Regions from separate parts of the Lysinibacillus sp. FW12 genome, predicted to be linked through region 4. Evidence: riboswitches for the same ligand, from Rfam matches in the RefSeq annotation. Region 4 holds a riboswitch; each other region holds the start of a gene.
What was found. Region 4 has a riboswitch for S-adenosylmethionine ahead of metK (methionine adenosyltransferase). Riboswitches for the same ligand answer to the same signal wherever they lie in the genome.

Region 1 (8,386 bases), 1.5 Mb from region 4:
ATGAACAGCTACAATATTTTCAGCATTGTACGCTTCCTCATTCCAAACCCGTTCATAAATTTCTCGAATCGAAAAAACACGCCCTGCATTTTTCATTAATAGTTCTGTAATTTTATATTCTATCGGGGTAAGGCGAACTGGTTCTCCTTCTAATATGACTTCTTTAGCCTCTTCATCAAGAACAAGTCCGTCAATTTCTACCTTTGTAGCACCTTCACTATACGTCCCTAGTTGAACATAGCGTCGTAGTTGCGATTTCACCCGTGCCAATAATTCTAATGGGTGAAATGGCTTTGTCACATAATCATCAGCTCCAACTGATAATCCATGGATTTTATCGCCATCCTCCGCCTTCGCACTTAGCATAATAATTGGAATATTACGCTCCTCTCTAATTTTAAAGGTAGCCGTTATTCCGTCCATGTTTGGCATCATAATATCTAAAATAATTAAATGTACTTCATTGTTCTCTAGCTTTTTTAATGCATCTAAGCCATCTGCTGCTTTAATGACATGATAGCCTTCATTTTTTAAATAGATTTCAATACCATCACGAATATCTTGATCGTCATCTGTAACAAGAACTGTTAATTTCGTCATGATATACACCTCGCTCTCAAATATAAGTCTACCTTTCAAATCTTAAAAACCAGCTATTATAAAAATGAAGATTTTCTTAAGGTTTTAGTTTTTTTCTTCCACCTAGTGTTAAAACAACAATACCTCCTAATAGCATTGCTACACCAAGCCAGGACACTATAGTTAAGTGTTCTCCAATCAAAAATACACCTAGTATAGCCGCAGTCAATGGTTCTGCCAATGAAAGGGTTACGGCTGTGGATGAACTAATTTTCTGCAGACCATTTAAAAACAGTAAATACGCTACGCTTGTACACATGATTCCCATGAACAGCATTGTCCATAAATTGTGTATGTTTACTAGCCAAGCAAATCCACTTTCTAAAGAAAACGGGAGTAAAAACAACGTACAAACCGAAAATGTCATAGCGACTGCTGGTAATGCATCTGCTTGTGCCATTAATTTTTTACTTATATTTGTATAAAATGCAAAGGATAAGCCTGCACAAAGCGCAAGGGCGAATCCACCAGCATGAACTATTTCATCCCCATTGCTCATAAATAATAAAAGACATCCGATGATGGCCATAAGTGTAGCAAGACCCCATATCAATGTGGGCCGCGTTTTCCAAACGATCCATTCTAAAATACCAGAAAACACTGGCGCACTCCCAATTGTTGCAACTGTTCCAATAGCAACACCTGTTAGACGTATTGATGAGAAGAAAAGTCCTTGGAAAAGGGCAATACTAGCCGCAGCTAAAATCGTCCATTTCCATGACCAATTTCGGAGGTCAATTTTTCGTAACAAAATAGCGATGGCTAATAATAGACCGCCACCAATGGCAGAACGGATTGTGGCCACCGCAATCGGAGATACTCCTTGATCTAAAAACGATTGAGCCGTACCTGTCATGCCCCACAAAATGGCTGCAAGTAATACAAACAATGGATTTAACATTTTATCAATCATCCTCGCTTCATTACTTCATGATATTTATAATACATATTTATCCAAAATCAAACAATTACCATTTTATTTTATCTTTCATATAGCACAGTATGCTTTCTATTGAATGGACGTTATAATAAATACTGTAAAAGGAGCGAATCATATGTATAAAACAATTGCAGAGACAGCTATTGACCTTGGCATGCCTGAGGATCAAGTAATGCGTCTAGTATATGAGGGGCGCATCCGTTCAGTTTACGATGGACAACAAATACTAATAAATAGCGGTCAATTTAGTACTTATTTTAAACAACTGGAACGAATTAAAGAGGAAATCGAAATTTGGCGATCTACCCCTATTCCAGAGGATATTGATGTGAAAGACGAGGATTAAAAAACCCCACCATTCATACAATTTAAACATTGTTGAATGGTGGGCTTCTAAATGAAATAAGTTAATTTAAATCGTTACAACAAATCCTGCTCTTTTCCCAATAATCTCGGCATAATCTTCTACCATGACACTAGCGGTAGGATACATTCCTGCTCCAGGACCTACTAATGTTAATGTGCCAATGTAGTTAGTCTCTAATGCCACTGCGTTGAACACATCATCGACTGGATAGAGTGGATGTTCTTTATCAACAAGTTGTGGACCAACTTTAGCGATAATTTTACCGTCAGCCAGTTTCTCCACTTCAGCTACATGGCGGTAACGCAAACCATTTTCACACGCTTCACGTACTTGTTCAGCCGAGATACTATCTATTCCAATGACCTCTACATCAGCCCAATCTGGCTGTTCTCCAAAAGCCAAAGCACTTAAAATCATTAATTTTTTAAAGGCATCCTGACCAGAAACATCATTATATGGATCTGCCTCAGCATACCCTAAGCTCTGTGCCTCTTTTAAAGCTGTTTCGAAAGACCAGCCCTGTGCACGCATTTTTGTTAAAATATAATTACATGTGCCATTTAAGACTCCTTGTATACGACTTACGTCATTAACAAGTAAAATATTTTTCATTGTTTTAATAACAGGTACGCCACCAGCAGTAGTTGCCTCATAGCCTACAAAAACACCATTTGCCTTTGCAAGATCCTGTAACTCTAAACCTCGTTTAGCAAACATCACTTTGTTGGCTGTAATAACATGGCATTTATGCTCAACTGCTCGCTTTAAATAACTGAATGCAGGCTCTTCATTTACAATTGCTTCAAACACAACCTGCATACCTGGTTCTGCTAAGACATCATCTATGCTCGTTGTCATCAAATGTGCTGTTCCTGGCACACGTTCACGACTAGCATCTGTCACTAAAATCTTCGCAACTTCTAATTCAATACCTAATTTATTTTTTAGCTCTTCTCGCTTTTCATTTAATATATGATAGATGCCCTGACCTACCGTTCCAAATCCTAAAATCGCTGCCTTTATAGTTGCCATTCTTGTTATTCCCTCCAACTTACATTCCGCAGTTTCATCAAAGCTAATTTCTCCATGGGGTTGTGTCATGATCATTTGACACCCACCGCAGGCTTTAGTCAACTCTTCTTCGTATGAGTTTTGCTATTTCAGTACGTGTAGCAACACACACAAATTCAAACAATTCAAAATTTAACTTAAAGAAAATTGTATCGCAAATACATACTTTTCACAAGAAAAATCTTTCTAGGAAGGACATTTGTTTTCTCTAGACGTGCAAAAGAAATCGGTTTCATTCCCCTTATTATACGTTTTTTCGATTAATCCATAAGATTTGAACAAAAATTGACTCTTTACATTTAAATAGATGAATGTCTTTCTTCTATTATATATGTATGCTTGGACACCTATAATCTTGTTATTATTTTAAGGACCTCTAAAGAAAAAACTCATTCCCTGTAGCAGTAGAGAATGAGCTTATATATGAGGGGGGTTCAACTTGCTTTTGAAAGCAACTGATATCGATATTGTGTTAAAGCTTGTTGAACAAGACTAATTTCTTCTTCTTTAAAATTTGGGACTGCATATGTTCGTTCCACTAATTGAAAAGTACCATACTTTAAGTAAAACTCTGTCGCAGGAAGTGGAATATGGCTTACACCGTAATGTTTATATGCTTCGAAAACTTCCTTTATCGTATAGCTCTCCTCTTCAGCAACAACATGCTCTTGAAATGCTGTATGACCAAAGACTTGCTGCCATTTTCTTTCAACCGATGCAAGGAGGTGTTGGATGGATGAATTATTGACAAAAACATGCCCTTCATTTAGCTCATAAATTAGATAGGATGCAATGTTTTGTGCACTATAGATATTACCCATTTCAAACACTCCTTTATCATCAGTTTTTGGGAAGAGCAGTTACTGGCTAAGTAACTACTCTCCCACATCTATTCAAAAGTGGGGGAGCACTTATGAAAACATTACCTTTATAACAAGAATTTCGTACCCTTAACTTATTCCCTAGTATATAACAAGGATTTAACTAAGTCAATAATACATATAAAAATACTTGGTATTATTTTTCAAAAGGTTCTGATAATCAACAGAGACTTTACTCGACTGATGTAGTAACGTTAGAAGTATTACCAAATGAGGCAAATCGAATGAGAAAATACGTAAACGCTACAACATTCTCCCTTATGTTTTTACTTAAGCTTTTACTGTTTGTTCAGTTGCTGTTGCCTGCGTAATCGCTTGTTCTAGATCTGCAATAATGTCCTCTACTGCCTCTAAACCGATGGATAAGCGAATAAGCGATTCGGTTACTCCAGCTTGAACTAATTCATCTGCTGAGAGCTGTTGATGTGTAGTTGAGGCAGGATGAATAATTAATGACTTGGCATCTCCTACATTTGCTACATGTGAAAATAACTTCACGCTATCAATAAGCTTTCGTCCGGCTTCACGTCCACCTTTAATGCCAAATGTGAGCACTGAACCGAAGCCATTTCTTAAATATTTTTTCGCTAAATCATGTGTTGGGAAATCTTCTAAGCCATTATAATTTACATACTCCACAGATGGGTGGTTCTGTAAATATTCAGCCACTGCCAATGCATTTTCATTGTGTTTAGGGATACGCAAATGAAGCGTTTCTAAACCTTGTAACAAATTAAAGGCTGCGTCTGCGCTCAATGTTGGACCAAAATCACGTAATAGCTGTACGCGTAGCTTCGTAGCAAAAGCTGCTGAAGCCGTATCAATGCCGTAGCGTAAGCCATGGTAAGAAGCATCTGGCTCAGTAAAACCAGGAAAACGTCCGCTAGTCCAATCAAACTTACCAGCATCTACCACTACTCCACCTAAAGTTGTACCATGACCACCTATCCATTTAGTGGCTGAATGAACAACAACATCTGCACCATATTCAATAGGTGTTGAGCCATACGGAGAAGCAAACGTACTATCAATAATTAATGGTAAGCCATTCTCATGTGCAATTTTAGCTACCGCTTCAATATCTAAAACCTTTAAGCTTGGATTACCATAAACTTCAGCAAAAATAGCTTTTGTTTTATCGGTAATTGCAGCCTTAAAATTGTCTGGGTTTGTTTCATCTACAAAAATTGTATTAATACCGTAGTTTGGTAGTGTGTTAGCAAATAAATTATAAGTACCGCCATATAAAGAACTAGCTGCTACAATTTCATCACCAGCTCCAGCTAGGTTTAAAATGGAAAATGCGATAGCCGCTGCACCAGATGAAAGTGCTACTGCTGCTGTTCCACCTTCCAATAAAGCCACACGTTTTTCAAAAACATCAACAGTTGGATTTGTAATGCGTGTGTAAATGTTCCCTGCTTCTTCTAAGGCAAAAAGACGTTGCGCATGAGCAGTGTCTTTAAAAACGAATGCCGTTGAGCGATAGATGGGAACAGTTCGAGATCCTGTCACTGGGTCTGGTTCTTGACCACCATGTAACAACAATGTTTCTGGTTTAAAATTTGTCATTGTGTACCTCCAAATGGTTATTTTTTTACGATGGCACCGGAGATGAGGAGGATTTTTCTGTAGAAAACAAAAACCCTCTTCAGCTAAGAAGAGGGTTGCGGTTGCAAGTTTTCCTCCCCTTATCTGCCAGATCCAAGTAAGAATCTGTAGGAATTAGCACCTTAGTAAGTTCATCACTTACTGGTTGCCGGGCATCATAGGGCCTATCCCTCCGCCGCTCTTGATAAGAGTATGAGATTCAATTTCCATCGTTGTTACACAGTATAAACATAGAGTTTTTTTCTGTCAACATGTAAATTTTATTTTTTCCGAAACTTCTGTCTGCTCTTTTACGTACTATGAACGCATACACTATTTTAGAAAAAATTTTGAAGGGAGTATTTTTATGGTAAAAGCCGTGATTATTTTTCTCTTAGTTGGATATTTAATTGGCTGTATTCACGGCTCTAAAGTGGCACAATTTTTATCTGGGGTTGATTTAAAAAAAGCTGGCCATGGTAATGCTGGTGCATCCAATGCTACACTTTCCCTAGGTTGGAAATATGGCGTTTTAGTAGCTCTCATCGATATTGGTAAAGGTGTTGTAGCCATTATCGGCGCACACATTTATTTAGCAGATGCTATACATTTAACCGAAGGACAAATATGGCTTTTAACTTACATGATGGCTGCAGGGGTTATTTTAGGTCATAATTTCCCATTTTATATGGGCTTTAATGGTGGAAAAGGTACTGCTTCCATTATTGGCATTTTACTTGCTGTTGATTGGAAAATAGGTTTATTTGCACTTATTCTATTTGTCATTTTATCTTTGGCAACAAACTATTTAATTGTTGGAGTACTTGAGTTTTATCTCGTTTTTTGTACAGCAACTTATTTATGGATTCCTGGAATCGGTCCTACTGTTATTGCTGTCCTTCTATTTGGCATAGCGATTATTTTGCACATTGAAAATATTAAACGATTAGTAAATGGCACAGAGCCAAAAGTCACATCTGCATTTAAGAAAAAGAAATAAAGTTTTACATTTACAAACTATTTAAATATAACTACAAATCCCTCTTTATTCGATTTTGACAACAAAGCGTGCTATGCTCATGATATAGATAAGACACAAAGGAGAGAATATTTAAATGGTTAAAGAATTATTACGCAACCATTCCTCGGTTCGTATTTATGATGGCAATCCGATTTCAAGAGAAATCATCGAGGATTTAATTGCAACAGCACAAATGGCTGCCACATCACATTTTGTCCAAGCCTATAGTGTAATATGGGTAACAGATGCAGACAAAAAGGAGAAATTAGGATTACTCTCTGGTAACCCTCGTCAATATGAAACTTCTGGTGGTGCTTTTGTCTTTTGCGTTGACTTCAAGCGTCTTCAAATGGCTGGAAAACTAGAAGGTGTAGACATAGTTGCAGATTCTGCTGAAAATGTTCTAGTGGGTGTAGCTGATGTATCGTTGTTTGCACAGAACTTTGTGATCGCAGCAGAATCAATGGGGTATGGAATTTGCTATATTGGAGGGGTACGTAACAATCCTTCCGAAATAAGTGAATTATTTAATCTACCTGATCACGTTTTTCCTTTATTCGGCCTAACAATTGGCGTACCAGCACGACGCAATGAAGTCAAACCACGCTTACCTGTGTCTGCCGTATTACATGAAAACGGATACAATGTAGACAAGTATGATGAGCTTTTACCAGCTTATAATGAGACAATGGAGATGTATTATAATAACCGATCCTCAAATAGAAAAATTGATAATTGGACAAAACAAATGGCTGATTTTTTAGTCGAACAACGTCGTCCTCATATCAAAGAGTTTTTAGCTACAAAAGGATTTAATTGGAAGTAATTAACTGATTACGCTCAGTGTAATTTACTATGAACTACCAAGAGACCTAATATTTATATTCAGTATCATAACGACTTATTGATTTTGTTTACTACTGCTAGTAAATGCAGCATGATTGTTTGAAGCTGGGGGAACGGAAATAAAATCCCTCCTGCCAACGTTCTTTTTATACTAGTGATTTTTTCAATAACATAATGGGGTTACTATCGTATGATAATAACCCCATTTTTTTCATAATGTCATCACTTTTCTATATTAAATCTAGTAATTTTGTCTCGATATATAGAGTAAAGACTGCTTCAAATTAAACGAAAAGACTCTTCCCATTTCCAGCTATTCCATTCATATTAATAAATGAACCCTATTGAAGAAAGGAGTTTTACTAACAATGTCTCATATCAATAAACATCTTGCTCATACCTTAGAACAACAGCATAAGAGAAGTGTAAGAGGTTTATTTTTAAAAATAGAAGAATTAAATAATGCGTGCACCGAGCTAAGAAAGCGGTTAGAGCCACGTGTTAATTTGACACTGTATAAAAATGCTATTGATTATGTTAATCAATTTGTTTCCCACACCTCTATTCTAAATTTGAAGTTTATTACAAATACCCAAAATCTAGAGGTGGCTGTCTTACATGCACTTCTATTATCCTATATTTTAGAAAATGAAGATGATCATTCTTTTGAATATGAAGATAGATTGCTACAAGACTATGTACAACAAATTTTTACTTTAAATGACCATGCAAGGACACTTTTTATGAACCATAGAGGCAAAATGCTTACCTCCATTCAAAAACAATCGACATAACAAAAGACGATCTTCGTTATCCTAAGATCGTCTTTTGTTTTTTTATTGTAACCCTTTAATGATGAGGGATCGAACTGGTAAGAACTGTTCCCCTGTATCACCATACGTGATAATTACCTCATCACCTTCTTGTAAATAAATGGCTAGGGGTTCTGTTTCAGCACTGACTAAATAATTTTCACCATTGTTTAATAAGAAAGAAACTGTCGTAAAATCTCCTAAACGTTCCTTGTACAC
Region 2 (8,386 bases), 150 kb from region 4:
AAGCAGAAAAATATATCGTTTAATCATCAATGTAGCAAACTAGCTATCCTCTTTTGGGTAGCTAGTTTTTGCGATACCAATAAATTGCAAAATAGAGAATCATAAAAGTGACGGATAAAAAAGCAAAACAGATGGATAGACTGATGAAAATGAGAGAAGTTCCTCCATTCAAAACAATTATGATGGTATACTACAGAAAAAGACAGTAGAGGAGCATATTAATGACTATTCAATTTATCCATTACCCTAAATGTACAACATGTAAAAAAGCGCAAAAGTGGTTAAATGATCATGAAGTTTCCTATGAAGAGGTACACATTGTAGAGCAACCACCTACAAAGGAAGAAATAACAGCTTTATGGCAGGCAAGTGGAATGCCTTTAAAGAAGTTTTTTAATACATCTGGTATGAAATATCGTGAGCTTGGTTTAAAGGACAAGCTGGCTGATATGACGGAAGAGGAACAGCTTGAGCTACTTGCTTCTGATGGTATGTTAATTAAACGACCTATCGTGACTGATGGAAAAAAAGTAACGTTAGGGTTTAAAGAAGCTGATTTTGAGCAAACTTGGAAATAGCCGTCTTGATCGTGATAAAGGACTTACCTCTATTTGGAAGTGTAAGGCATGATCTGAATGAAAATAATGTCTCCGATGGATGTTTCTAATTTTTGAAGCGAACTCGAAAAAATATGCTTTCAATTACCTAGAGGTGTAATTGAATCTTGTTTTTATAGGAGAAGTATGGCACACTGAAAGTGAATATATTACATATTTATGGAGGGGTTTATTGCATGAGCACACCTAAAGACTTACGATACTCTGAAGAACATGAATGGGTAAAAGTAGAAGATGGAAAAGTACGTATTGGTATTACTCACTTCGCACAATCTGAATTAGGAGATATCGTTTTCGTTGAGCTTCCACAGGTTGGCGACGAAATCAAAACAGATGATCCATTCGGTAGCGTAGAATCAGTTAAAACTGTTTCTGAATTATATGCACCAATCTCAGGTACTGTAGTTGAAGTCAATGCAGATTTAGAAGATAGCCCAGAATTCGTTAATGAATCACCATATGAAAAAGCATGGATGATCGTTGTTGAGCCTGCTGATGCATCTGAAGTTGAAAAACTTATGACAGCAGAGCAATACGAAGAAATGATCGCTGAATAAGACAAGCTATAATCGAAAAACGTCGGAAACTACCGGCGTTTTTTGTTATATAATGACTTATAAGTGGGGATGTCTAATTGGAGGTGGCGTAATGTTCGAGGGAAAATGCTTGATCGTAGAAGGACGCTCAGATAAGCTACAAATTGAGCCTATTTTAAATGAGAATGTTACAATACTTTGTACGAATGGTACAATTGGTGTGCATCAATTAGAAGAGCTACTCGATCCTTATGAGGGCTGTGAGCTTTTCACTTTTTTTGATGCAGATACGTCTGGCGATAAGCTACGTGCATTAATGGACAGACATTATCCAGAGGCTGAGCATTTACGTACAATGCCAACATATAAGGAAGTAGAGACAACACCAAGAAAAGTGTTAGCGATGATTTTATTGCGCGCTCATTTCTCAATCCATAATGAATATATTTTGTAAGGTTGCGTGAAATCAATGGAAGAATGGTCAAAAGAGCAGTGGGAAGCGGCTATACAGTCGGGTGAAAAAGCTGCATTTTATTTATATACACCGATGTGTGGAACATGTGCGGTGGCATCAAAAATGCTGTCAGTTATTGAACAATTGCTGCCACAGCTTCAAATTGGCAAAGCAAATATCAACTTTCTAGAGCAGATTGCTTATGAGCATCAAATTGAAAGTGTCCCATGTTTACTTGTTACTGATGGCGGGAAAGTGACAGATAAAATTTATGCTTTTCAATCTGTACCTTTTTTGTACGAATTGTTAAAAAAATCAATTGACTGAACATTACTAGCGTGGTAAAGTATCAAATATATTACTAAAACATTAAATATATCGAACTCTTATGAAGAGCGGCGGAGGGAAGTGCCCTATGAAGCCCGGCAACCATCACCATGTGAAAAGGTGCCAAATCACCCAAAGATTTTTCTTTGAAAGATGAGAGAACGGTTTAACGTATCATACGTGACCCCTTCTACTTGTCTATGAGTGAAGGGGTTTTTTTATATAAGAAAAGGAGTATTCGCTATGATTCAGCTTCAAAATATTACGAAGAAATACAAAACAGCAAATGGCGAATTAACGGCAGTCAAAGACGTCAACCTTACTATAAATAAAGGTGAAATCTTTGGCATCATCGGCTATAGTGGTGCCGGTAAAAGTACCATGATTCGTTTATTAAATGGATTAGAGAAACCGACAACAGGAACGGTAACAGTAAACAATCTAGAATTTTCATCCATTAAAGGGCAAAAGTTAAGAGCTGCTAGACAAAAGGTAAGTATGATCTTCCAGCATTTCAATTTACTTTGGTCTAGAACAGTTGCTGAAAACATCGCTTTCCCTCTGGAAATTGCAGGTGTTCCCAAAGCTCAACGAGAAGCCCGTGTGAAGGAGTTAATCTCACTTGTAGGTTTAGAAGGACGTGATAAGGCATACCCATCACAGCTTTCAGGTGGTCAAAAGCAGCGAGTTGGGATTGCACGAGCATTAGCTAATAATCCAGAAGTTTTACTATGTGATGAGGCGACATCTGCACTGGATCCTGAAACGACAGATGCTATTCTTGACTTACTAGTTGATATCAATGAACGTTTAGGGTTAACGATCGTATTGATTACCCATGAAATGCACGTTATCCGTAAAATATGTCATCGTGTAGCCGTAATGGAGGCTGGTGAAATTGTAGAGCGTGGTGAGGTGTTGCAAGTTTTCCAAGCACCACAAGCAGCTATTACTAAGAAATTTGTAGCCCAGATTACCGACACAAAAGAAACAAAGGATACAGTGGAACAGATCAAAGCAAACTACCCAACTGGTCAACTTGTCAAGCTGATTTTTGTTGGTGAAAAAACGGAACAGCCCGTCATTTCACATCTTGTTAAAAAATTCGATGTGGAAGTAAGCATTGTTCATGGCAATATTTCGCAAACGAAAAATGGAGCATACGGTACACTTATTGTGCAAATTGATGGTTCTAAGGAAAATGTGGCTGATGCCCTACATTATTTAAATACAGTCGAAGTTCAAACGGAGGTGATCGCAAATGCTAACTAATCTCTTTCCGAACGTAGACTGGGAAAATATGTGGCAAGCTACGTATGAAACATTGTATATGACAGCTATTTCAACAGTTGTCACATTTATTCTTGGATTGGTTATTGGTATCTTGCTATTTTTAACAAGTCCTAATCAGTTATGGGCTAATAAAATTGTTAACTTTTTAACGGGGTCACTCGTTAATATATTCCGTTCCATTCCATTTATCGTATTAATTATTTTATTAATTCCATTTACGAAGTTTTTACTTGGGACAATTCGTGGAGCAAATGCGGCTTTACCAGCCTTAATTATTGGTGCAGCTCCATTTTACGCTCGTATGGTTTTAATTGCATTACGCGAAATTGATAAAGGTGTCATTGAAGCAGCTCGTTCAATGGGGGCTAAAACGTCCACAATTATTTGGAAAGTCCTAATCCCTGAATCATTACCAGCTCTGATTTCTGGTATTACCGTAACGGCTGTAGCACTTGTTGGTTACACTGCGATGGCAGGGATTATCGGTGCAGGTGGTCTTGGAAATTTAGCTTTCCTTGATGGCTTCCAACGAAATCGCCAAGATGTGACATTAATGGCAACTATTTTGATCTTAGTAGTTGTATTTATCATTCAATGGATTGGTGATGTCATTACCGATAAAATCGATAAACGCTAGAAAGACATTAGAGGTTATTCCGGTTCTTACCGCTAACATATTTCAAACAAAGTAAAAGGGAGTGTCATAAATGAAGAAATTATTGGCAGGATTATTTTTATCAATACTTGTCCTAGCTTTAGCAGCTTGTGGTACTGATAAAAAAGAAGATGCAAATTCAGCATCAGATGATCAATCAGATAGCAAAGAAAACGTAACATTAAAAGTAGGTGCTTCTAACACACCACATGCTGTTATTTTAGAAAAGGCAAAACCGATTTTAGCAAAAGAAGGTATTGATCTTGAAATCGAAACATATACAGATTATGTTTTGCCAAACCAAGATTTAGAGTCAGAAGAAATTGATGCAAACTATTTCCAGCATATTCCTTACTTAGAGTTACAAATTAAAGACAATGGCTATGATTTCGTTAATGCAGGTGGCGTTCATATTGAACCAATCGGTATTTACTCTAAAAAATATAAATCATTAGAGGACCTTCCTGAAGGAGCAACAATTTTACTTTCTAATTCAGTATCCGACCATGGTCGTATGCTATCATTATTAGAAGCAAAAGGCTTAATTAAACTAAAAGAGGGTATTGATAAAACAGCAGCTGAATTAAAGGATATTGAAGAAAATCCTAAAAACTTTAAATTCGATGCGAATACTGCACCAGAAATGCTTGTACAAATGTATGAAAATGACGAAGGTGATGCAGTATTAATCAACTCTAACTTTGCTATTGATAACGGCTTAAACCCAATCGAAGACGCTATTTCTCTTGAAGACAAAGAATCTCCATATGTAAACATCATTGCTGTACGTAAAGGTGATGAAACAAAACCAGAAATTAAAAAATTATTAGAAGTATTAACTTCGAAAGAAATCCAAGACTTCATCTTAGAAGAATGGAAAGGTGCAGTAGTGCCGGTAAAATAAGAATTGAAAATTCTTCAAAAGGGTACATAAGTTTAATGACTTATGTACCCTTTTGTGTTATTGAAAAAAGAGAGGCGGTTGCTTTTCATCTCGGTCATTGGGAAGCCCAACTTTCCTAAGAAAGGGTACAGATGATTAATTATCCTCAACTATGTACTTTTTATGACGTATAGGTATGTTCAGATATTGTCTAGTTATATTTTTTACTATAATACTGTTGTTAATTTATTAAATAAATGATAGAAAATAATAATATAGAAAAACAAATAGGGAGTGATTCTAATGAATGATATAAAATTCGCCCATGATATCATGCAAGAACATGAAGTAGAACGCTACTTTGAAATATGGCGGGAAAGTGTTATTAGATCACGCCTTACAATAACAGCAGTCTTTTTAAAAAGAGCTAATTCTACACAACCAAATGAAACCACGAATGATCAAGTTACCTCATTTTTACAATCGAAAATACGTAAGACAGATTTGCTTTTTCAATTATCCGATGGAAATCATTGGGGTATCTTTTTTTTACAAAGTAGTGATGTAGAAGCTAAAGCATTTTTAAAACGAATATTTGCCATCCTAAAAGCAGAACGGAAGTTTCAACATATTGCATTAAAGGCCTCTATAACAGAAATAAGAAATAATAACGTTATCTTTGAAGAGTTGTTAAATAAAAATAAACAAATGCTATCAGAGGATGAGCAATTAACGTGGAGTATAGCAGAAGTAAAAGATTATAGTGAGCAACCAACAGAATTAGTGAAAGTTAGTATTATTGAACAGAACGCTATTTTTAGACAAGTATTAGAGTCAACGCTTAACCAAATAGATATCCCTCATTTTACTCTGGATGTAAAGGCTTATGAGGATGGTTATAGCTTTTTACAATCAGATGATTATAAATCAGGGCATATGCATCTAATTCTTATGAATGATATTTTACCTCTAAAAAATGGCTTAGAAATATTGCATATCTTGCGACATATGCCAAATGAAAAGAAATTTATTATTTATATGATGTCAGAACGCAATTCTGAAGGGGCAGCGCTTAATGCTTATGAAGGCGGTGTTGATGAATATATTGTCAAACCATTTAATTTACGTTTGCTCGAAGCCAAAATTAAAAGAACTTTTGCGAGGTTTTGGCTATGATCAAGCTGACTATTTCTACGCTTTTCGCAATAATTTCCTTCTTACTAGTTGTGCTCTTTATCTTTTTACTGTATTTACTTGTTCAGCGACAGCGTGAAAGCTATTTTGAAAAAGTTCGTGACCGTTATTTACAAAATTATTCTCAACTTTGGTATGATTACTTATTCAATAACGCACTATTTAGTATCGTATTGGTACCTCGAGGAAGGGCACAAGTAGAAGCTATTGAAAGAATTTTTTCATCCTATTTAAAGAATATAAGGAATGAACAGTTGGAACTAAAAATTAAACAATTCTCCAATCAATATTTAAAAGCATTCTACGAAAAAGATTTATCAAGTAGACGATGGAGTATTCGAATGAATGCCCTTTATCGAATTGCAGACTTACAAATAGATCAATTGCTAACGAAGTGCCAAGAATTCGAAAAAAATAACATTACAGATGAAGAACATTTCCAGTTATTAAAAATATACTCCCTTTTCCAACCAGATTTATTTATGGAGAAAATAAAAAATTCCAATGTAAATTACGCTGAAAGTGAATATAGAAGACTGTTTGTATTATTAGATGATAATGTATTTATTCAATTTTTCCATGATTTTAATAGCTTGCCAGCTAATATGCAATTTGCTGTTATTGATACTGCTGCTGTAAAAAGAAAGATGGAGTATTTGGAGGAGTTAAAAAAATTATTAGACCATGATACGACGGAAATAAACATCAGAGCATTAAAAGGCCTTTATGAAATAGGTATTATTGATGAGATGGATCCCTTTATCCCTTTTGTGACTTCAGAAATGTGGGAAGCAAGGTTAATGGTTGCCAAAATTTTTAAGCATGTACCGCTTACTTACACTTATAGTTATTTAGAGCAACTTCTTCAAGATGAGAATTGGTGGGTACGTTCTCAAGCGGCAAAGACGATTGTAGAAGATCGACATGGTATAGCTAAATTACAGCAATTCATTGAATCCTCAAATGACCAATATGCAATTGAAATGGCCCAGGAAATTGCAGCGAGAAAAGAGGGGAAGTAAATGAAAATAATTGACTATTGCATGATGTTTTTTGGGGGCATTATTTTATTTTATATGCTGTTCGTTATCGTTTCATATTGTACAATGTTCATCATTGCTATGCTGGATTTAAGAAAACGCTATCGTCTCGATCTATCAGAGTATGATGATGCACATATAGATGCTTTTTATTCAAAACCAGTGTCGTTACTTGTTCCTGCTTACAATGAAGAAGTAGGGGTTGTAGATACAGTTTATTCATTATTGAATTTACGTTATCCTCAAACTGAAATTATCATTATTAACGACGGGTCTACAGATCAAACCCTTCAAACGGTCATCGAACATTTTCAAATGAAGCCAATCAACAAAATTGTCCGAACTAACATCCCTACAAAAGATATTAAGCAAATATATGAATCTGAAATCTATAAAAATTGTATTTTAGTTGATAAAGAAAATGGTGGTAAGGCTGATGCGTTAAATGTGGGTATTAATGTCTCTCAATATCCGTATTTTTGCTCCATTGATGGGGATTCCATTTTAGATGAAAAATCCTTGCTGCGGGTGATGAAGCCTATCATTTTATCTGATGGTGAGGTCATTGCAGCAGGTGGTAATATTCGTATTGCAAATGGCGCAAAGATGCAGTTTGGCTCAATTTATGAGACTCAATTACCTAGTAATTACTTAGTAATCATGCAAGTAATCGAATACTTGCGGGCATTTTTAATGGGGAGAATAGCCTTAAGTAAATTCAATTTAGTCCTTATTATTTCAGGAGCATTTAGTGTTTTCTCTAAAAAATGGGCTGTTGAAGCAGGTGGATATTCAACCAATATTATTGGCGAAGATATGGAACTTGTAGTGAATATTCATCGACTTATAAAAGAAAAAAAGAAAATAAACGTATTGAATTTGTACCCGACCCAGTTTGCTGGACGGAAGCACCTCAAACATTAGGGGTACTGCGCAATCAACGAAGAAGGTGGCATCAAGGGTTATTTGAAAGTCTATGGAAGCACAAAAAAATGACTTTGAATCCTAGATATGGCATGATTGGATTTCTTTCGTTCCCGTATTTTTGGCTAGTAGAATGTCTAGGGCCTCTTGTGGAGTTAGGTGGATATATTTATATTGTCATAGCCTTTTTCTTAGGGAAAATTTATTATGAAGTTGCGCTCATGCTGCTACTACTATTCGTTATTTATGGTGTTATTTTTTCAATAGCGGCAGTATTGTTTGAATCGTGGAGTATGAATACGTATCCGAAAAAACGAGAGTTGTTACGTATGATTCTTTTAGCGTTTACAGAAATTTTTTGGTATCGCCCACTAACATTATTCTGGCGCTGTGAGGGATTAGTTCGTTTTGTCTTAAGAAAAAGTGAATGGGGTAATATGAAACGTGTCGGCATTGCTGAAAA
Region 3 (8,386 bases), 800 kb from region 4:
TATCGTCGGGGAATGTTCAGATACTGCGCTTTTGATGAATTTAATCGAATCAGGTTTTAGCTCCTCCATCGTACCTGAAACCATTCTAAAGCAATTTGAAGACCTACCGCTTCATGCCTACAAAATCCCAACTACAGAGTTATCCACTTCCGTAGGACTTGTATGGATGAAGAATCATTATTTATCTAAAGCTGCACAAAACTTTGTGAATTTAATGAGGGAACATTATTGTTAAGCAGTCAATGACAAAGAGCACACTAACGTTTCTAGTGAGCTCTCTTTTTGAATCATTATTGAATAATTAGCATGTCATTTTCATCAAATTTCCACATATCACCATAAGCTACTTCCCAATAGTAACCGTTTGGATCTTGGAAGTAGCCACTATAACCGCCCCAAAATACTGTTTCTGGCTCTTTTACAATAGACGCTCCAGCTTTTTTAGCTAATGCAAATACGCGGTCCACCTCTTCTTTTGATTTACCATTGTAAGCAAGGGTGATACCTCCAAAGCCGGGGCTAAGTTCTGGTGGGTTTGCTTCATTGATATCGTTTACAAGACGTTCAATTGGAAATAGTGATATTTTAGTTCCCCCATTATTAAAGAACATTACATCTGGATTTGTTTCTTCTCCATACACTACTACTTCAAAGCCAAGTCCCTCTCGGTAAAAGGTAAGTGACTCCACCAAATTTTTAACGCCTAATGTGATTAAGTTTAAACGATTCATTTTACAATCCCCTTTTTAAAGTAGTATTACTATTTAAATTCTCTATCCAACAAATTTTTCCTTTTAATTCGGGAAGAAAGTCATTTGGTTGCATCAGCACAGAGATAATCATAATCTATTCATTTTTTTAGATTTCACTATGGATTACCCTTCATTTCTTTATATCCTCCTGATTTCACCTGTAATTTTAAATTGCAAAAAGTACTATTAAAAAACTTTTATCTCTCTAACCATTGGCATCACACAAAAGTTACCTCGACGTTTCTATGAAACAAAAATGTACGTACTTTTTTTTCCTCTTGTGGGGCATCATAATGAAAAAGCAATCAAGCAAACACACAATTGGAGGAATAATAATGATTACTCATTTACAAGATACAATCACATTAAATAATGGCCTACAAATGCCTGGTATGGGTTTAGGCGTTTTTCAAGTAGAAAATGACGCTACTGCAGAAATGGTTAAAAATGCGATCGAGGTTGGCTATCGAAGCATCGATACTGCTGCTATTTATGGAAATGAAGCAGGTGTAGGAGAAGGTATTAAACAAGCTCTAGCATCAACTGGCTTACGTCGTGAAGATTTATTTATTACATCAAAAGTATGGAACGATGGCTTAAGCTATGATGAAACAATTGCAGCATATGAAGAGAGCCTAAAAAAATTAGGATTAGATTATTTAGATCTTTATTTAATTCATTGGCCTGGTAAAGATAAATATGCTGAATCGTGGAAAGCACTTGAAGACCTATATGAACAAGGTAAGATCAAAGCAATCGGTGTATGTAACTTTACTGTGGCACACTTGGAAAACTTATTATCATTTGCTCGTATTAAACCTGTTTTGAACCAAGTGGAATTCCACCCACGCTTACAACAAGTGGAGCTTCGTTCATTCTGTGACAAGCACCAAATTCAACTTGAAGCATGGGCACCTTTAATGCAAGGTGGTCTTCTTGAAGATGAAACGATTTCAAAAATTGCAACAAAATACGGAAAATCAAATGCTCAAGTTATTTTACGCTGGGATGTACAAAATGGAGTGATTACAATTCCAAAATCAGTACGTAGAGAGCGTATGATGCAAAACGCTGATATCTTTGACTTTACTTTAACAGACGAAGAAATGGCATTAATCAATGAGATGAATCGTGAACAACGTGTTGGTCCAAATCCAGATGAATTTGACTTTGCTCTATAAGCATTAAAAAGAGGAAAGAGACTGTCTTGTATGTGACAGTCTCTTTCTCCCTCATTATGATGTTTGCTGCATAGCGATATCTTCATCGCGTTGTTTTAACAGAACATCTTCACCTTTATCCTTTAGTAATTCAACATGCTTTTCGCCCCAAGTGCAAAGCATATTCAAAATAGGCTCCATCCCTTGTCCATAGGAAGTCAATGAATATTCCACTTTAGGCGGTACTTGATTGAAGACCTTGCGATGGATTAAACCAGCTTGCTCTAACTCTCTTAATTGACTTGTAAGCATTTTTTGGGAAATGCCTGGAATCAATCGTCGAAATTCATTTGTTCGAATTTCACCATGGTGGTTCAAATGGCAAAGAATGACCGGTTTCCATTTACCACCAATAACTTCAAGCGTAGCTTCAACACCTATATTATAAATTTTTTGCATTGTAAACCCCCGTAATATTCAAAAGTAACTAAAAGTACTCTACACAACTTTTAGGCATGCATGAATATTACTACACATACTAAAAAAAATCAAAGGAGATATTAGTAAAATGTCACAATCAAAAAAGCCAAATGCAAAATTGACATTGCTAGCACTTGCAATCAGTGCATTTGGTATAGGGTCCACTGAATTTATCAGTGTTGGACTTTTACCATTAATTACAGATGATTTTGGTATATCTTTAAGCACTGCCGGTTTAACCGTTTCTATATACGCACTAGGTGTCACTGTTGGTGCTCCATTATTAACAGCCTTAACATCTCGTCTTAGTCGAAAAACAGTTTTATTGCTTGTTATGACCATTTTTATAGCGGGGAATTTAACTGCAGCTATCGCACCAATTTTTTCTATACTGATAATAGGTCGTATTATTTCAGCATTAGCTCATGGTGTGTTTATGTCGATCGCCTCTGTTATAGCAGCTGATGTAGTTGAACCAAATAAACGAGCAAGCGCGATTGCCTTTATGTTTACAGGCTTAACGCTAGCAACTGTGACCGGTGTTCCACTTGGTACATTTATTGGACAAGTAACAGACTGGCGTATGTCGTTCATTTTTATCGTCATTATAGGCATTATCGGTTTAATTAGTAATGCTTTACTAGTACCTAACCAATTATCAAAAGGTAATCCTATTTCTTTACGTGATATTGGCAAAGTATTAGGCAATATTCGCATGTTATTAATCCTTTTCATTACAGCAATTGGATATGGTGGGGCCTTTGTAGTCTATACGTATGTTTCTCCTATTTTAGAGCAATATATGGGCTATTCCCCACATGCAGTAGTGATTATATTAGTTGTCTATGGTATTTGCGTTGCTATTGGTAATACATTAGGAGGCCATTTTGCTAACCAAAATCCACTACGTTCCATCTTTATAATTTTTGTTGGACTTGCCTTAGCGTTACTTGGTATTGGCTTCACTCTTGAATCACCGATTATCGGATTAATCATGGTACTGACAATGGGATTATTTATGTTCATGAATGTCCCAGGATTACAGTTATATGCTGTTCTACTGTCTGAAAAATATGTGCCGTCAGCTATTTCTATGGCTTCAGCATTAAACATTTCTGCTTTTAACATTGGTATATTTTTAGGATCCTATATTGGAGGTTTTATTATTCGCCATCAATCATTAGCACATACGCCTCTTTATGGATTCCTAATGGTTATGCTAGCAGCGATTGTTACATTATTATGGTTGCTTTTCGATAATAAAAAACGATAATATTGTTAGTCCGTTTATCTAGCATTTACTTGATATTTTAGTAATTTAAACATCGGTATATATACAATATTGATAAAAAGGAAGCTCCCTGTGGCTTCCTTTTTGTGTTATAAGTAAGACAAGAATGGAGTTACACCTAAATTCGCTTGAATACATAAGATAAGATATCAGCTATAGGATAGGAGGAATTCCATTGTATTACAATCCTTATCCGTATTTCGTTCATCCCTATCATTACTCAGCGCCACCAATGGCCAACCACCTTGCTGTAAGATCCTTTCCCCAACATCTTGCAATGCTGACCAACAATCCCTTTCCACCTGTTGATACACATAAATTAAAATCATCGGTTACACGGATAAAGGCAATTATGCAGCAAGCCCAATTACTGACGGATAAAATTGAAAGCTCCCAGCAATTTGCCCATGATTTAATGAATGCAGCACAACTTTCAAATAAAGCAGAAGTGGAGAAATTAATTTCATCCACAGGTATTACGATGAAATTCGAAACGAACTATACACCTGATAGTTTTAGAATACGTCTAATTGATAATGGCTGTTGTGGTGTCATATTGAATTTAAATTGGTGAAAAAAACTCTAACCTTGTATCCCTATTGAACTTGTAAACTATAGAAAACTATGATAAAGTGTTTGTATTATTATTTCTGAAAATTCTTATATTTTTCTTATCAAGAGAGACGGAGGGATTGGCCCGATGAAGTCTCAGCAACCAGCTCAACAGTATGGTGCTAATTCCAATTGGCCTAATTCCAAAGCCTTGAAGATGAGAAGATGAACTACCGTTGTTTATTCAGGAGTCCTCTTCTATAGGGGGCTCTTTTTTTACTACTATTTTAAGAAAGCAGGGAAAACGATGTCTAATGAATTATTACAAGCATTACAATTATTAAAATCTAAACAATGGGTCGATTTAACACATACATTCGGCCCTAACTCACCCCATTTTTTCATGTTCGAAGATGCAAAATTTGAAACATTATTCTCTCACGATGATGGGTTCTTTGCACAACAGTTCACTTTCCCTGGTCAATATGGTACGCATATCGACCCACCCATTCATTTTGTGCGAGACACACGGTACCTTGAAGAGCTCGATTTAAAAGAGCTTGTTCTTCCCCTTGTTGTCATTGATAAGTCCGAAGAAGCTGCTAGCAATCATGATTTTTCTTTAAGTGTTCAAGATATACTTGAGTTTGAAGCACAGCACGGAAAAATTGAGGCAGGTACCTTTGTAGCGCTACGTACCGATTGGAGTAAACGTTGGCCAGATAAGGAAACATTCAGCAATAAAGATGCGGAAGGATATAACCATATTCCAGGTTGGGGCTTAGAGGCTTTACAATTTTTACTGACGGAACGTAAAGTTAGTGCGATTGGTCACGAAACATTCGATACTGATTCAGCAGCTGATTTTCGTAAAAATGGCAAACTAGATGGTGAATACTTTGTGCTCGAACAAGACACTTATCAAATTGAGTTAATGACTAATTTAGACAAGCTACCTGCAACAGGTGCAATTATTTTTAATATTGTACCTAAACCAGAAAAAGCATCTGGATTCCCTGTTCGCTCCTTTGCTATTTTGCCATAACTTAAAAGTCGGTATAGAGATACCGACTTTTATTTTTGTACATTTCTTTTTTTGAATATAAAGTAAACGACGAACATTAATAGAACAAATAATAGGATGAGATACATACTATAATGGGATAAGTAGTAACCAACAAACCGCCATTTCTCTCCAAGCATTTTCCCTAACGTTATAAATGTGAATGTCCAGATAAATGCTCCTGTATAGGCAAAGAACGCAAACTTTTTATATGGATAATTATTAATAGCCGCAATATACGCTGTTATGTGGCGGACACCAGGGATAAAATAGCCTATTAACAATAAGATAGGTCCAATTTTGGCAAACATTTTTTTCGTAAAATCAATTTTTTGTTCAGTTATATGAATTTTTGGCCCATACTTTTGTAGTAATGGTAAGCCAAATCGATAACCAATATAGTAGCTTAAAGTAATACCTCCAACTGCGCCAATCATGGCACTTAATAATGCAGGGATATGTTCAAGGCTTTCCCGATAAACACTATAACCTACATATGTTAAGAAAACCTCATCAGGAAGTGGCAATCCAACTATACCTCCAATTAGGATTACGATAATGCCAAAATACCCGTAATGTTCAATTAGAGATTGCACGTGATGTGCCATAAACTATCCCACCTAAAAATTTTTTAACTATAAAATATACAGGTTTCATTATAATCAAACTGCGGAAAACAGAAGAAGCAACTTGAAGATTGTTTTAAATTATTTGAAGCTGACGCAAAGCAAAGTCAATACCGCCCTCGGTAGATTTCTTTGTAACAAAATCAGCAACGTTTTTCAAAGCTAAGCTTCCATTTCCCATAGCAATTCCTAATCCTACCAGCTCCAGCATATCCATATCATTATCCCCATCTCCAAAAGCAATGGCATTTTTAGAATCAATGTTAAAATAATCTAGTACTGCTTGAACAGCTATTGACTTGGAAACATCCTGCTGTAGTACATTCACAATATAAGGATGCCATCGCTGCCATAATATATTCGGAAATTGACTAACATATCTTTTTTCTCCCTGTTCATCTGTATATAGACACATGAGAAAAACTTCCTCATTCGTAATTTTTTCATTTATAACCGGAAAATCTCCCAAAGACAATGTTTCCTGCATAGCATGTAAAGCAGCTGGACTTTGTATGCTATTCATCGCTAGCTGCTCTGTAAAAAATGTTAAGCTATGCTGTTGTTCCATTGCAAAAGCCTCAACATTTTGGACAATCTCTTTAGCAATAGGCGTTTTATGTAGGACAAGATCATGATGTTTCACATATGCACCATTTGCCGTAATAAAGGTCTCTATCCCCAACTCTTCCAACTCACGGCACATGGATAAAGGTCTTCCTGTAGCTGCTACAAGGTGAATTCCCTTATTCTTTAACAAATCAATTGCCTGCTTTGTACTTTCTTCTACACAGCCATCCTCATAATTGATGAGTGTGCCGTCTACATCAAAAAACACTATTTTATAGTTCAACTTGAATCATCCTCCAAAACAATACTTTTGAACCACACAAAAAAAATCCCTTTAACGATTACTAATAAAATATTTGTACGTATTTCGACAAACTTTCAACCATCTATATAACTTACATTAACAGCACCGATAAATACTATTAAAGGAACAGTTCTAGTGACAATTAATTAATAATGTAATGATTATTTTTATTTTAATAATTCTAAAGAAGTATACCAAAGAACACAGAATTGTTAAAATAAAAGATAATCATTTAAATATATTGAATGATACTTTTTAACGAATAGATAGAACAAAAGAAATAATTTTCTAAAGCAGGCAAAGGAGTTGATTCTTATGGCATTTAACATTTATTACTACGAAAGTAGTGTAGATTGCAAATTTTGCAAAAGGCATTTTACAACATATAAAGTACGCCCTAATCGATATAAAATCATCGAGGAACAAACAGATTTCATGCCTGTTTATGATGGCCTAAATCCTTTGCTGTATGAGGTCGCTGTATGCCCACATTGTGGCTACGCCTACCACAAATCTATGACAAGGACTTATGGACCGTTCATGCAGCTCATTGATGAACTATACATTAAAGAGCTCCAAAAACCCATAGACATCTGCCAGGAACGTACAATCGATGATGCCATAATCAGTTTTAAGCTTGCTTATTTAGTATCCCGTGCTTCAATGGAAGAATCTCTCTTAATGGCGAATTTCGCATTAAAAATAGGTTGGCTATATCGTTTAAAAAACGATGAAGAATCCGAAAAACGCTACCTTTTTGCAGCAAGAGACTTTTATAGTAAATCCTTTGCATCCAATCAGGAGGGTGGAGAGAGAATTCAGTTTTTACATGCTGAACTAAGCCTCCGACTTGGTGATATGGCGGAAGCCCAAAAAGGCTTCTCTCGCTTAATCGCTGATAGAAATGTCTCGCCAAAATATCGAAAGCTTGCCCGTAATCGTTGGGAAAATTATAAATATGACGAACAACCTATAACAGTTAATGAAACTATTAATTAATGGGACGAGGAGAGGACTTGTAATGTTGCTATTTCATAAGAGAATAGATGTGAGAGAAGAAGATATATTTTCAGAGTTGCATCACTTTCTATTAAGAAAAAATAATCGCTACTTAACAAATGATGAGGTTGTCACTTTAACAGGAGTGTCCTCTGAGCTGCTTTTCAAATGGGTAAAAGCAGGAAAGTTAAAAAAATCAATTTTCCCTAATTTAGGTGCACCTTGTGAACGTTGTGGACAAATTACACAGGCTAAAATTTGTGTTAGCTGCTCCTCCTCCATTGTTGGTACGTTAAAACAAGAAGAAAAAGACCGCGCATGGTTCAATCAAATCCAACGTAACCATGTTAGAGCTAGTACGTACCATTATAAATAGCAATCGAACATCTTCATTAATCAAAGATGTTTTTTCTTTTTAACTGACCCTACCAAATTTAAACAAAATTTAAACTAACTCTTCCTAAGCTTTAAACTAAGCTCTCTATAATTAGTATCAACATAAAGAGAAGGACTGATTATCAATGAAGAAGGCTAGGAAGCATAAAGTTTTATTAAGTTTTGCACTGGCAAGTTTAATGACATTGAACGGCGT
Region 4 (8,386 bases):
GAGAAGGTCGTGACGAATTTGCAGGTGCAGACCGTTACGATGCAGTCTATGCTGTAGATGTTCTCAAACAATTTTGCAATGATAATATACATGTTTTTGGTTTTTCCCGTGGGGGAATTATGGCTCTTTGGACAGCTATTTTAAGAAAGGATATCACCTCTGTCGTCACATGGGCAGGTGTTTCTGATGCAACAGCTACTTATTGGGAGCGAACAGATATGCGAAGAATGATGAAACGGGTGATTGGAGGAACACCGAATCGTGTACCTGAAGCTTATGATGCACGAACACCGCTTTTCGAAGTTGAGCAAATAACAGCTCCAGTATTAATTATCCATGGCTATCGGGATGAAAATGTTGATATCGAACATGCTAGACAATTGGCCTTTTTCTTAGACGAGGCTAATAAAACATACGAAACATGGTATGACCCTAACTATGCCCATCAATACCCACCTGCTAAAAATCGAGAAACCGTCCGCGCTCTTTGCCAATGGATGAAACAACAATAATTGAAACAAAGAAAATTGAAGTATGTAATTTGAGAGAACAAGAAGGCTTCTTGTTCAAAGTGGCAAGGCGAGGGGTTGATTTCCGTTCCGCCGGCGTCCTTTCCAGGGGGCGTCCGATAAGCCGCTTCACTCACTTCGTTCGCTCCAGGGTCTTATCTGTGACGCTAATCCCCTAGGAGTGACGCAGGCTCCACACCAATCAATCATACTGCAAAGGTATTTTTCTTTGTCCTTCTTTTTAACAGGAACAAACAATAAGCCCATCCTATCTAATTTATAGAGAGGATGGGCTCAAACTCTATTTATTGTTTTATTTTGCTAAAAAACTTTAAATATCGATTTTTTCTACCTTTATTCAGGTACAGATATTCTATAACAGGTATGAAATGAAAAAAGGAGTCAATAAAACTGAAATTGACCAAAATTACTTTTATCAGGTTATGCCTTTTTCCAAGTTAACACTAGTAATCATGCAATTGTAGTTAACTTAAAAATAATCATACGTAACTCCCTATATTATCATTAAGAAAAAAGAAAAAGAGAACGAGTGAAATCGTTCCCTTTGTTCTGTATATAGTTTATTTTAATGGGCCACCAAGTGTAATGATAGCTTCAGAAACGTTTGTGAATTTCTTAAAGTTTTCATTGAATAGACCTGCAAGTTCAGCCGCTTTTTCATCATAAGCAGCTTTATCTGCCCAAGCTTCACGAGGGTTTAACACTTCAGAAGGTACACCTTCAACTGCTGTTGGAATGTGTAAACCAAAGACAGCATCTTGTGTTGTTTCTACATTTGTTAATTTGCCATCGATTGCTGCACGTACCATTGTGCGTGTGTAAGAAAGCTTCATACGGCTACCTGTACCATATTCGCCACCAGTCCAACCAGTGTTTACTAGGAATACTTGTGCGCCGTGCTCGTCAATCTTTTGACCTAACATTTCTGCATACACTGTTGCAGGAAGTGGAAGGAATGGAGAACCGAAGCAAGTAGAGAATACTGGTTCTGGTTCTGTTACACCACGTTCAGTTCCAGCAAGTTTAGAAGTGAAACCGCTTAGGAAGTGGTACATTGCTTGCTCTTTTGTTAATTTACTGATTGGAGGTAATACGCCAAACGCATCAGCTGTTAAGAAGATGATAGTTTTTGGATGACCTGCAACAGATGGATCAACAATATTTTCGATGTATTGGATTGGATAAGCAACACGTGTGTTTTCTGTTAATGAACCATCATCATAATCACAAATACGAGTTTCTGGGTCAACAGCTACGTTTTCTAAAACAGAACCGAAGCGGATTGCATTGTAGATTTCTGGTTCTTTTTCAGCAGAAAGGTTGATTGTTTTTGCATAGCAACCACCCTCAATGTTGAACACTCCATTATCAGACCAGCCATGTTCATCGTCACCGATAAGCTTACGATCTGGGTCAGCAGATAAAGTCGTTTTACCAGTACCAGATAGACCGAAGAATAATGCCACATCGCCAGCTTCACCAACGTTTGCTGAACAGTGCATTGAAAGGATTCCTTGTTGTGGTAATAAGTAGTTCATGATACCGAAAATAGATTTTTTCATTTCACCAGCATACTCAGTACCACCAATTAAAATAATTTTCTTTTCAAGTGATACAATGATGAATGTTTCAGAAGATGTACCATCAACTGCAGGATCTGCTTTAAAGTTAGGAGCAGAGATAACTGTGAAGTCTGCAACATGAGAAGCTAATTCTTCTTTAGTTGGACGGATAAATAATTGATGAGCAAAAAGATTGTGCCAAGCGTATTCATTAATCACTTGAATGCTTAATTGAGAATCTTTGTCAGCACCTGCAAAGCCTTTGAATACGAATAACTCGTCACGTTCTTTTAAATATTTTATTACTTTTACATATAGGTTATCGAACACTTCAGAAGAAATAGGTTGGTTGACTTTACCCCAGTCAATTTGATCTTTTGTGCTTTCTTCTTCTACCGTATATTTATCTTTAGGTGAACGACCAGTGTATTTGCCAGTTTCTGCACGAACTGCGCCATCTACTGTTAACATTGCTTCACCACGAGATGTAGCTTTTTCTGCTAATTGTGGTACTGAAAGTTGAACATTAATGTTACCGCCGTTTAATAATTCCTTCAGTTCGTTTGCAATTTCTACTGAATTCATCGATTAAATACCATCCTTTTTTATAGTATTCCCTTGATTTAGAGGGATTTTTTCTTAATTTCAAAAATAGTATAACACAATTGCTTAAATAATCTATACTAATTAAGAAATTATTTTAGAGTTTTTATCACTTTTCAATAAACTGACAAAAAATAATGTTTTTCGAGTAGAATCCAATCAATCCTACTGTAATTAGGCATAAAAATTGAGCCACACATATGTTACCACAAGATGCTAGGTATGTTGTAGGGATTAATTTGCTTCTATTTACATCATCATCCAAGTATGAAAAGTTTTTGTTTAATCAGTTCCTTCCTTTCTATACAGTAATACATCAGAAAATATTTGACAACGTTCGACCTTTTCAGTAACATACAATTGAACGGATACTCTTATCCCGAGCTGGTGGAGGGTCAGGCCCTGTGAAACCCGGCAACCTGCATGAATCATTTCACGACATGCGTTGGTGCCAACCTGATGCAAGGGAACATCCCTTGAACGATAAGAGTGAAAGGTTACGAAGTCATTATTCCTTTCCTCATGTAAAGTAACGTGAGTAAAGGATTTTTTTATTGTTTAAAATGAATGTAAAGGTAAGTATATGTAGTTCTTTCCTTATTATAATGACGGATCTTTCGAAATCCTCGTGTTAAAAGCAGCAGTAACGGCTTGAGAGTTCAATCCTTAGGAGCGGACTTGACATGGGTAATGAGTACCGTATTCATACACAACTACTTTTCGTAAAAGTAATAGGAGGAAAACCAAATGACAAACCGTCGACTGTTTACATCAGAGAGTGTAACAGAAGGACATCCAGATAAAATTTGTGACCAAATCTCGGATGCCATTTTAGATGCTATTTTAGCAGAAGATCCAAATGCACGTGTAGCGTGTGAAACTACTGTAACAACAGGATTAGTATTAGTAGCAGGAGAAATTACAACTTCTACTTATGTAGATATTAAAGGTATCGTTCGTGATACTGTAGCCGAAATAGGCTATACACGCGGTAAATATGGCTTTGATGCTGAAAACTTAGCCGTGCTTGTGGCTATTGGTGAACAATCACCGGATATTGCACAAGGTGTTGACCAAGCATTAGAAGCGCGTGAAGGCTCAATGACAGATGCTGATATTGAAGCTATTGGTGCTGGTGACCAAGGTCTAATGTTTGGTTACGCATGTAATGAAACACCAGAGTTAATGCCACTACCAATTAGTTTAGCACACAAATTAGCACGTCGTTTAACAGAAGTACGTAAATCAGGAGAATTAGCATATTTACGTCCTGATGGTAAAACTCAAGTAACGATTGAGTATGATGACAATAATGTACCAGTACGTGTGGATACTATTGTTATTTCAACACAGCATGATGAAGAGGCAACACTGGATCAAATTCAAGCAGATTTAAAAGAATTTGTTATTGGACCTGTTGTGCCAAGTGAATTATTAGATGCTAACACGAAATATTTCATCAACCCAACTGGCCGTTTTGTAATCGGTGGACCAAAAGGAGATGCTGGGTTAACAGGACGTAAAATCATTGTTGATACATACGGTGGTTACGCGCGTCATGGTGGTGGAGCATTCTCAGGTAAGGATGCGACAAAGGTAGACCGTTCAGCAGCTTATGCAGCACGTTATGTAGCGAAAAATATTGTAGCAGCTGGATTAGCAGACCGCGCTGAGGTACAACTTGCCTATGCGATTGGTGTTGCACAACCTGTTTCCATTGCTGTCGATACATTTGGTACAGGCAGAGTGAAAGAAAGTGAAATCGTAGAATGGGTTCGTGAACTATTTGATCTACGCCCAGCAGGTATAATTAAAATGCTGGATCTACGCCGTCCGATCTATAAACAAACTGCAGCATATGGTCATTTTGGCCGCACTGACTTAAATGTGCCATGGGAACAAATCGATAAAGCTGATGCACTTCGAGAAAAAGCACATCTGTAAACTATTGAACTAAAGTAATGAAGTCGTTAGAACGTTATTCTAGTGTACTAATATGCAAGGGGGCAATGTTGCCCCTTTTATTTTTTCAAAAAAACCTCGCACTGGCTCGTGAACAAGAAATGGTCACGGCCACGCGAGGGATTTTTTTCGTTAGTATTGAATTTTTGTGTATGATTGGTTACTTCTGAAGGGATTTATAATATTGACCTTTTTCTACGTATTCACGTACGATACGTTCCATATCCTCTTTGTCTTCAGCATTTAATTCACGGACAACTTTGGCTGGGCGACCTAATGCTAAACTATTCGGAGGAATGACCTTACCTGGAGGTACGAGGCTTCCTGCTCCAATAAATGCACCCTCTCCAATTTCTGCACCGTCTAATATAATGGAGCCCATACCAATTAAAGCATTTTTGCGAATTGTACAACTATGTAAAGTGACTTGGTGTCCGACTGTAACCTCATCTTCAATAATAAGTGGATATTTTGGGCTTTGATGTAAGCAACAAAGATCTTGGATGCTAACACGTTTACCAATAATTGTTGGTGAGACATCCCCACGAATGACTGTATTAAACCAAATTGTTGTTTCAGCACCAATTGTTACATCGCCCGTAACGGTTGCATAATCAGCAATGAAAACAGACGGATCGATCTTTGGCGTTTTATCTTTGAATGGATAAATCATGAAAATCGCCTCTTTTCTTTCTATAATGTAGTATTATCGTATCAAATACGCAACTTTATGGAAATATAAAATTAAAATGTGGCATTTATTTCGATATAATCAAAGTGTAATTATTTTTTAGGAGGACTATGTGAATGTGGAAATGGGAAGCTGATGGACAAGCAAAGGCTGTGATTGCTATTCTTCATGGTGCTTATGAAAATCACCGTTGGTATGCATGGCTTATAGAGAAATTAAGAATGGAAGGCTTCCACATAGTCATGGGGGATTTACCTAATCATGGTATTAATGCAAGGTTTGCTCGTGTCCATGATGAGGACTTCAAATTGTACAATAAGTATACAAGAAATCTAATTGAAAATGCTTTTTCATATAATTTACCAACCTTTTTAATAGGTCATGGTCTTGGAGCAACATTAATTCTCCATACAATGCAAAAGAAGCAATATGAATGTGCTGGCATTATTTTGACATCACCTTGGTTGCAATTAAAGCTATTACCAGGTAAATTATCGAATGCTTTAACGAGTTTAAGTGCTTTAACAGCTAATGTTAAAATGACACACGATATTAATTTAGAAAAATTAACGCGAAGTGTTGAAGGTAGAGAAGAGATGAAAGATGATATACCATTCATGTCTGTCGTGTCAGTGAAATGGTATCGGGAGCTGCAGCAAATGATGAAAAATTTAGTGCTGCTACCTAAAGGTGAATTCCCGAATATGCCGATGCTCATCATGACTGCTGAGAAAGATAAGATTACTGAAACTCGACAAACTCGTAATTGGCTTCATCAACAAGAATTCACAGAGTTTCAGTTCAAAGAATGGGAAAATTGTTATCATAATTTATTTCATGAAGTAGAGCGTGAAGAGATTTTTATGTATATTCGAGATTTTATTAATAATGCGCTAAGAAGAATTGGTTATATAATTAAATAGGTTTATACCCTTCCATTTACTAGGTTACTTACTTAAATATTGTTACTTAAAAATAATATTGTAATTTTCAGAAAAGTGTAATACTATAATGACTTAAAGTAAGGTATTTTAAATTGGAGGGGTAAAATGGATGTAATTGTGGAGAAGTTAAATGGGATATTATGGGGACCATGGTTTATTTATGGTATCTTATTGATTGGGTTGTTTTTCTCAATCATTACAAGGTTCCTACAAGTAAGGCATATTAAAGATATGTTTGTTTTAATGTTTAAAGGGGAAAAATCGGATAAAGGAATTTCGTCTTTCCAAGCCATGTCGATAGCACTATCAGGACGTGTAGGTACAGGTAATATTGCCGGTACTGCGACAGCGATTGGAATGGGAGGACCCGGTGCTGTCTTTTGGATGTGGGCAATTGCTTTCATTGGTGCGGCAACCGCGTATGTAGAGTCAACATTAGCTCAAATCTATAAAGAAGAGAAAGATACTGAATATCGTGGTGGACCGGCCTTTTACATAGAAAAAGGAATGGGCCAAAAATGGTTTGCAGTTATTTTTGCAGTGGCTGCTTTGATTGCGATGTTAATCTTAATGCCTGGTGTACAGTCAAATGCTATTGCAGGTGCTGTTGAAAACGCTTTCGGTTTGGATACTTGGATCACAGGTCTTATTATTGTCGTTTTATTAGGCGCAATTATTATCGGGGGCGTTAAATCCATTGCAAATGCAGCTCAAATCATTGTACCGTTTATGGCATTAGCATACATCATTATGGCTATTATCATTATTGTTATGAATATCTCTGAAGTACCTTCAGTATTTGCATTAATTTTCTCAAGTGCCTTTGGTGCTCAAGAGATTTTTGGAGGTATTATTGGTTCTGCCATTGCTTGGGGTGTTAAACGTGGAATTTACTCCAATGAAGCTGGCCAAGGAACAGGGGCTCACCCTGCAGCAGCAGCCGAAGTATCGCATCCAGCTAAGCAAGGGATTGTTCAAGCAGCTTCTGTGTACATTGATACTTTATTAATTTGTTCTGCTACGGCATTTATGATTTTATTTACAGGGATGTACAATGTACAAGATGAAAAGGCAGCGGAAGGAACAGATCCATTTATCCATATTGGGGAATTTAATAATGGTGGATTAGCTGGCGATGAACAAATGACATTTGCAAAAAGTATTGAAGCGGGTGCTGCGTATACACAATATGCGGTTGATTCATCATTACCAGGCTTTGGTGCTCCATTTGTAGCTATTGCGTTATTCTTCTTTGCCTTTACAACAATTATGGCTTACTACTACATTGCTGAAACAAATGTCGCTTATTTATTTAGAGGTAACACAGAAAAGGTATTTATTTGGATAGCAAAAATTGCTATTTTAATTGCAGCATTCTATGGTACAGTTCGTACTTCTGGTCTAGCATGGGCAATGGGAGATGTGGGCCTTGGTCTCATGGTTTGGATTAACGTACTTGCCATTTTAATTATTATGAAGCCAGCAATTGTTGCATTAAAAGATTATGAGAAACAGAAAAAAGAAGGAAAAGACCCTGTCTTTGATCCTCGTAAACTAGGAATTAAAGGTGCAGATTTCTGGATTGACTATAATGAAAAACGAAAAAATAAATAGTTAAAGAGGAAGGCGATTAACTAGTTTCTATTAAACTAATTAATCGCCTTTTTTCTTGTACCTGATCGTATTAAATAGGATATTCTTTTATTTTCTCTAACGCAATAACAAATGGTGGATCATTCTGCTGATTGAGGAATTCATATTTTAAGACATGTACATATTTTTGTGGAAGCTTACTGACATAGTCAATAACACTATCTCGCTCTTCCTTTCCACCAGGATGACCATGATAAATGACTAGGACAATTAACCCTCCAATTTTCAAAAGCTTTAGCAAATCCTCGATAGCCTGTATTGTAGTAGTTGGTTGGGTAATAATATCATGGTTGCTACCAGGTAAATAGCCAAGATTAAAGATGGCTGCCGCTACTGGCTTGTGTACAAAGTTTGATACTTCCTCATGTCCTTTGTTTAATACAAGAGCGCGGTGCTCTAAACCGTGATCTAATAGACGATGGAGTGTAGCATCCACTGCCT

Region 1: it holds a riboswitch for S-adenosylmethionine, as region 4 does, so the genes downstream of both, SJW71_RS22185 (O-acetylhomoserine aminocarboxypropyltransferase/cysteine synthase family protein) here and metK (methionine adenosyltransferase) in region 4, are expected to answer to the same signal.
Region 2: it holds a riboswitch for S-adenosylmethionine, as region 4 does, so the genes downstream of both, SJW71_RS05360 (methionine ABC transporter ATP-binding protein) here and metK (methionine adenosyltransferase) in region 4, are expected to answer to the same signal.
Region 3: it holds a riboswitch for S-adenosylmethionine, as region 4 does, so the genes downstream of both, SJW71_RS02145 (cyclase family protein) here and metK (methionine adenosyltransferase) in region 4, are expected to answer to the same signal.

The regions. Positions count from the first base shown of each region.
Region 1 covers NZ_CP139094.1:4,341,453-4,349,838, forward strand. The annotation lists gene SJW71_RS22160 (response regulator transcription factor) at 1-600, opposite strand, end outside; gene SJW71_RS22165 (DMT family transporter) at 677-1,540, opposite strand; gene SJW71_RS22170 (DNA-binding protein) at 1,695-1,925, shown strand; gene SJW71_RS22175 (homoserine dehydrogenase) at 1,992-2,978, opposite strand; gene SJW71_RS22180 (hypothetical protein) at 3,452-3,838, opposite strand; gene SJW71_RS22185 (O-acetylhomoserine aminocarboxypropyltransferase/cysteine synthase family protein) at 4,169-5,470, opposite strand; SAM riboswitch class I at 5,587-5,700, opposite strand; gene SJW71_RS22190 (glycerol-3-phosphate acyltransferase) at 5,856-6,488, shown strand; gene chrR (class II chromate reductase ChrR) at 6,604-7,335, shown strand; gene SJW71_RS22200 (hypothetical protein) at 7,724-8,149, shown strand; gene SJW71_RS22205 (hypothetical protein) at 8,192-8,386, opposite strand, start outside.
Region 2 covers NZ_CP139094.1:1,049,811-1,058,196, forward strand. The annotation lists gene SJW71_RS05335 (acyl-CoA dehydrogenase family protein) at 1-23, shown strand, start outside; gene SJW71_RS05340 (arsenate reductase family protein) at 222-578, shown strand; gene gcvH (glycine cleavage system protein GcvH) at 794-1,174, shown strand; gene SJW71_RS05350 (hypothetical protein) at 1,266-1,607, shown strand; gene SJW71_RS05355 (thioredoxin family protein) at 1,623-1,934, shown strand; SAM riboswitch class I at 1,991-2,094, shown strand; gene SJW71_RS05360 (methionine ABC transporter ATP-binding protein) at 2,178-3,206, shown strand; gene SJW71_RS05365 (methionine ABC transporter permease) at 3,196-3,864, shown strand; gene SJW71_RS05370 (MetQ/NlpA family ABC transporter substrate-binding protein) at 3,935-4,786, shown strand; gene SJW71_RS05375 (response regulator) at 5,069-5,941, shown strand; gene SJW71_RS05380 (HEAT repeat domain-containing protein) at 5,938-6,981, shown strand; partial or broken gene SJW71_RS05385 (glycosyltransferase family 2 protein) at 6,982-8,386, shown strand, end outside.
Region 3 covers NZ_CP139094.1:405,332-413,717, reverse strand. The annotation lists gene SJW71_RS02175 (LysR family transcriptional regulator) at 1-235, shown strand, start outside; gene SJW71_RS02170 (VOC family protein) at 291-731, opposite strand; gene SJW71_RS02165 (aldo/keto reductase) at 1,088-1,933, shown strand; gene SJW71_RS02160 (winged helix-turn-helix transcriptional regulator) at 1,988-2,371, opposite strand; gene SJW71_RS02155 (MFS transporter) at 2,481-3,665, shown strand; gene SJW71_RS02150 (hypothetical protein) at 3,859-4,257, shown strand; SAM riboswitch class I at 4,352-4,459, shown strand; gene SJW71_RS02145 (cyclase family protein) at 4,543-5,280, shown strand; gene SJW71_RS02140 (DedA family protein) at 5,310-5,906, opposite strand; gene SJW71_RS02135 (Cof-type HAD-IIB family hydrolase) at 6,001-6,774, opposite strand; gene SJW71_RS02130 (DUF2225 domain-containing protein) at 7,111-7,794, shown strand; gene SJW71_RS02125 (hypothetical protein) at 7,817-8,170, shown strand; gene SJW71_RS02120 (erythromycin esterase family protein) at 8,316-8,386, shown strand, end outside.
Region 4 covers NZ_CP139094.1:1,202,526-1,210,911, forward strand. The annotation lists gene SJW71_RS06235 (alpha/beta hydrolase family protein) at 1-512, shown strand, start outside; gene pckA (phosphoenolpyruvate carboxykinase (ATP)) at 1,091-2,677, opposite strand; SAM riboswitch class I at 3,067-3,185, shown strand; gene metK (methionine adenosyltransferase) at 3,443-4,639, shown strand; gene SJW71_RS06250 (gamma carbonic anhydrase) at 4,818-5,330, opposite strand; gene SJW71_RS06255 (alpha/beta hydrolase) at 5,465-6,271, shown strand; gene SJW71_RS06260 (alanine/glycine:cation symporter family protein) at 6,398-7,906, shown strand; gene SJW71_RS06265 (tRNA (mnm(5)s(2)U34)-methyltransferase) at 7,977-8,386, opposite strand, start outside.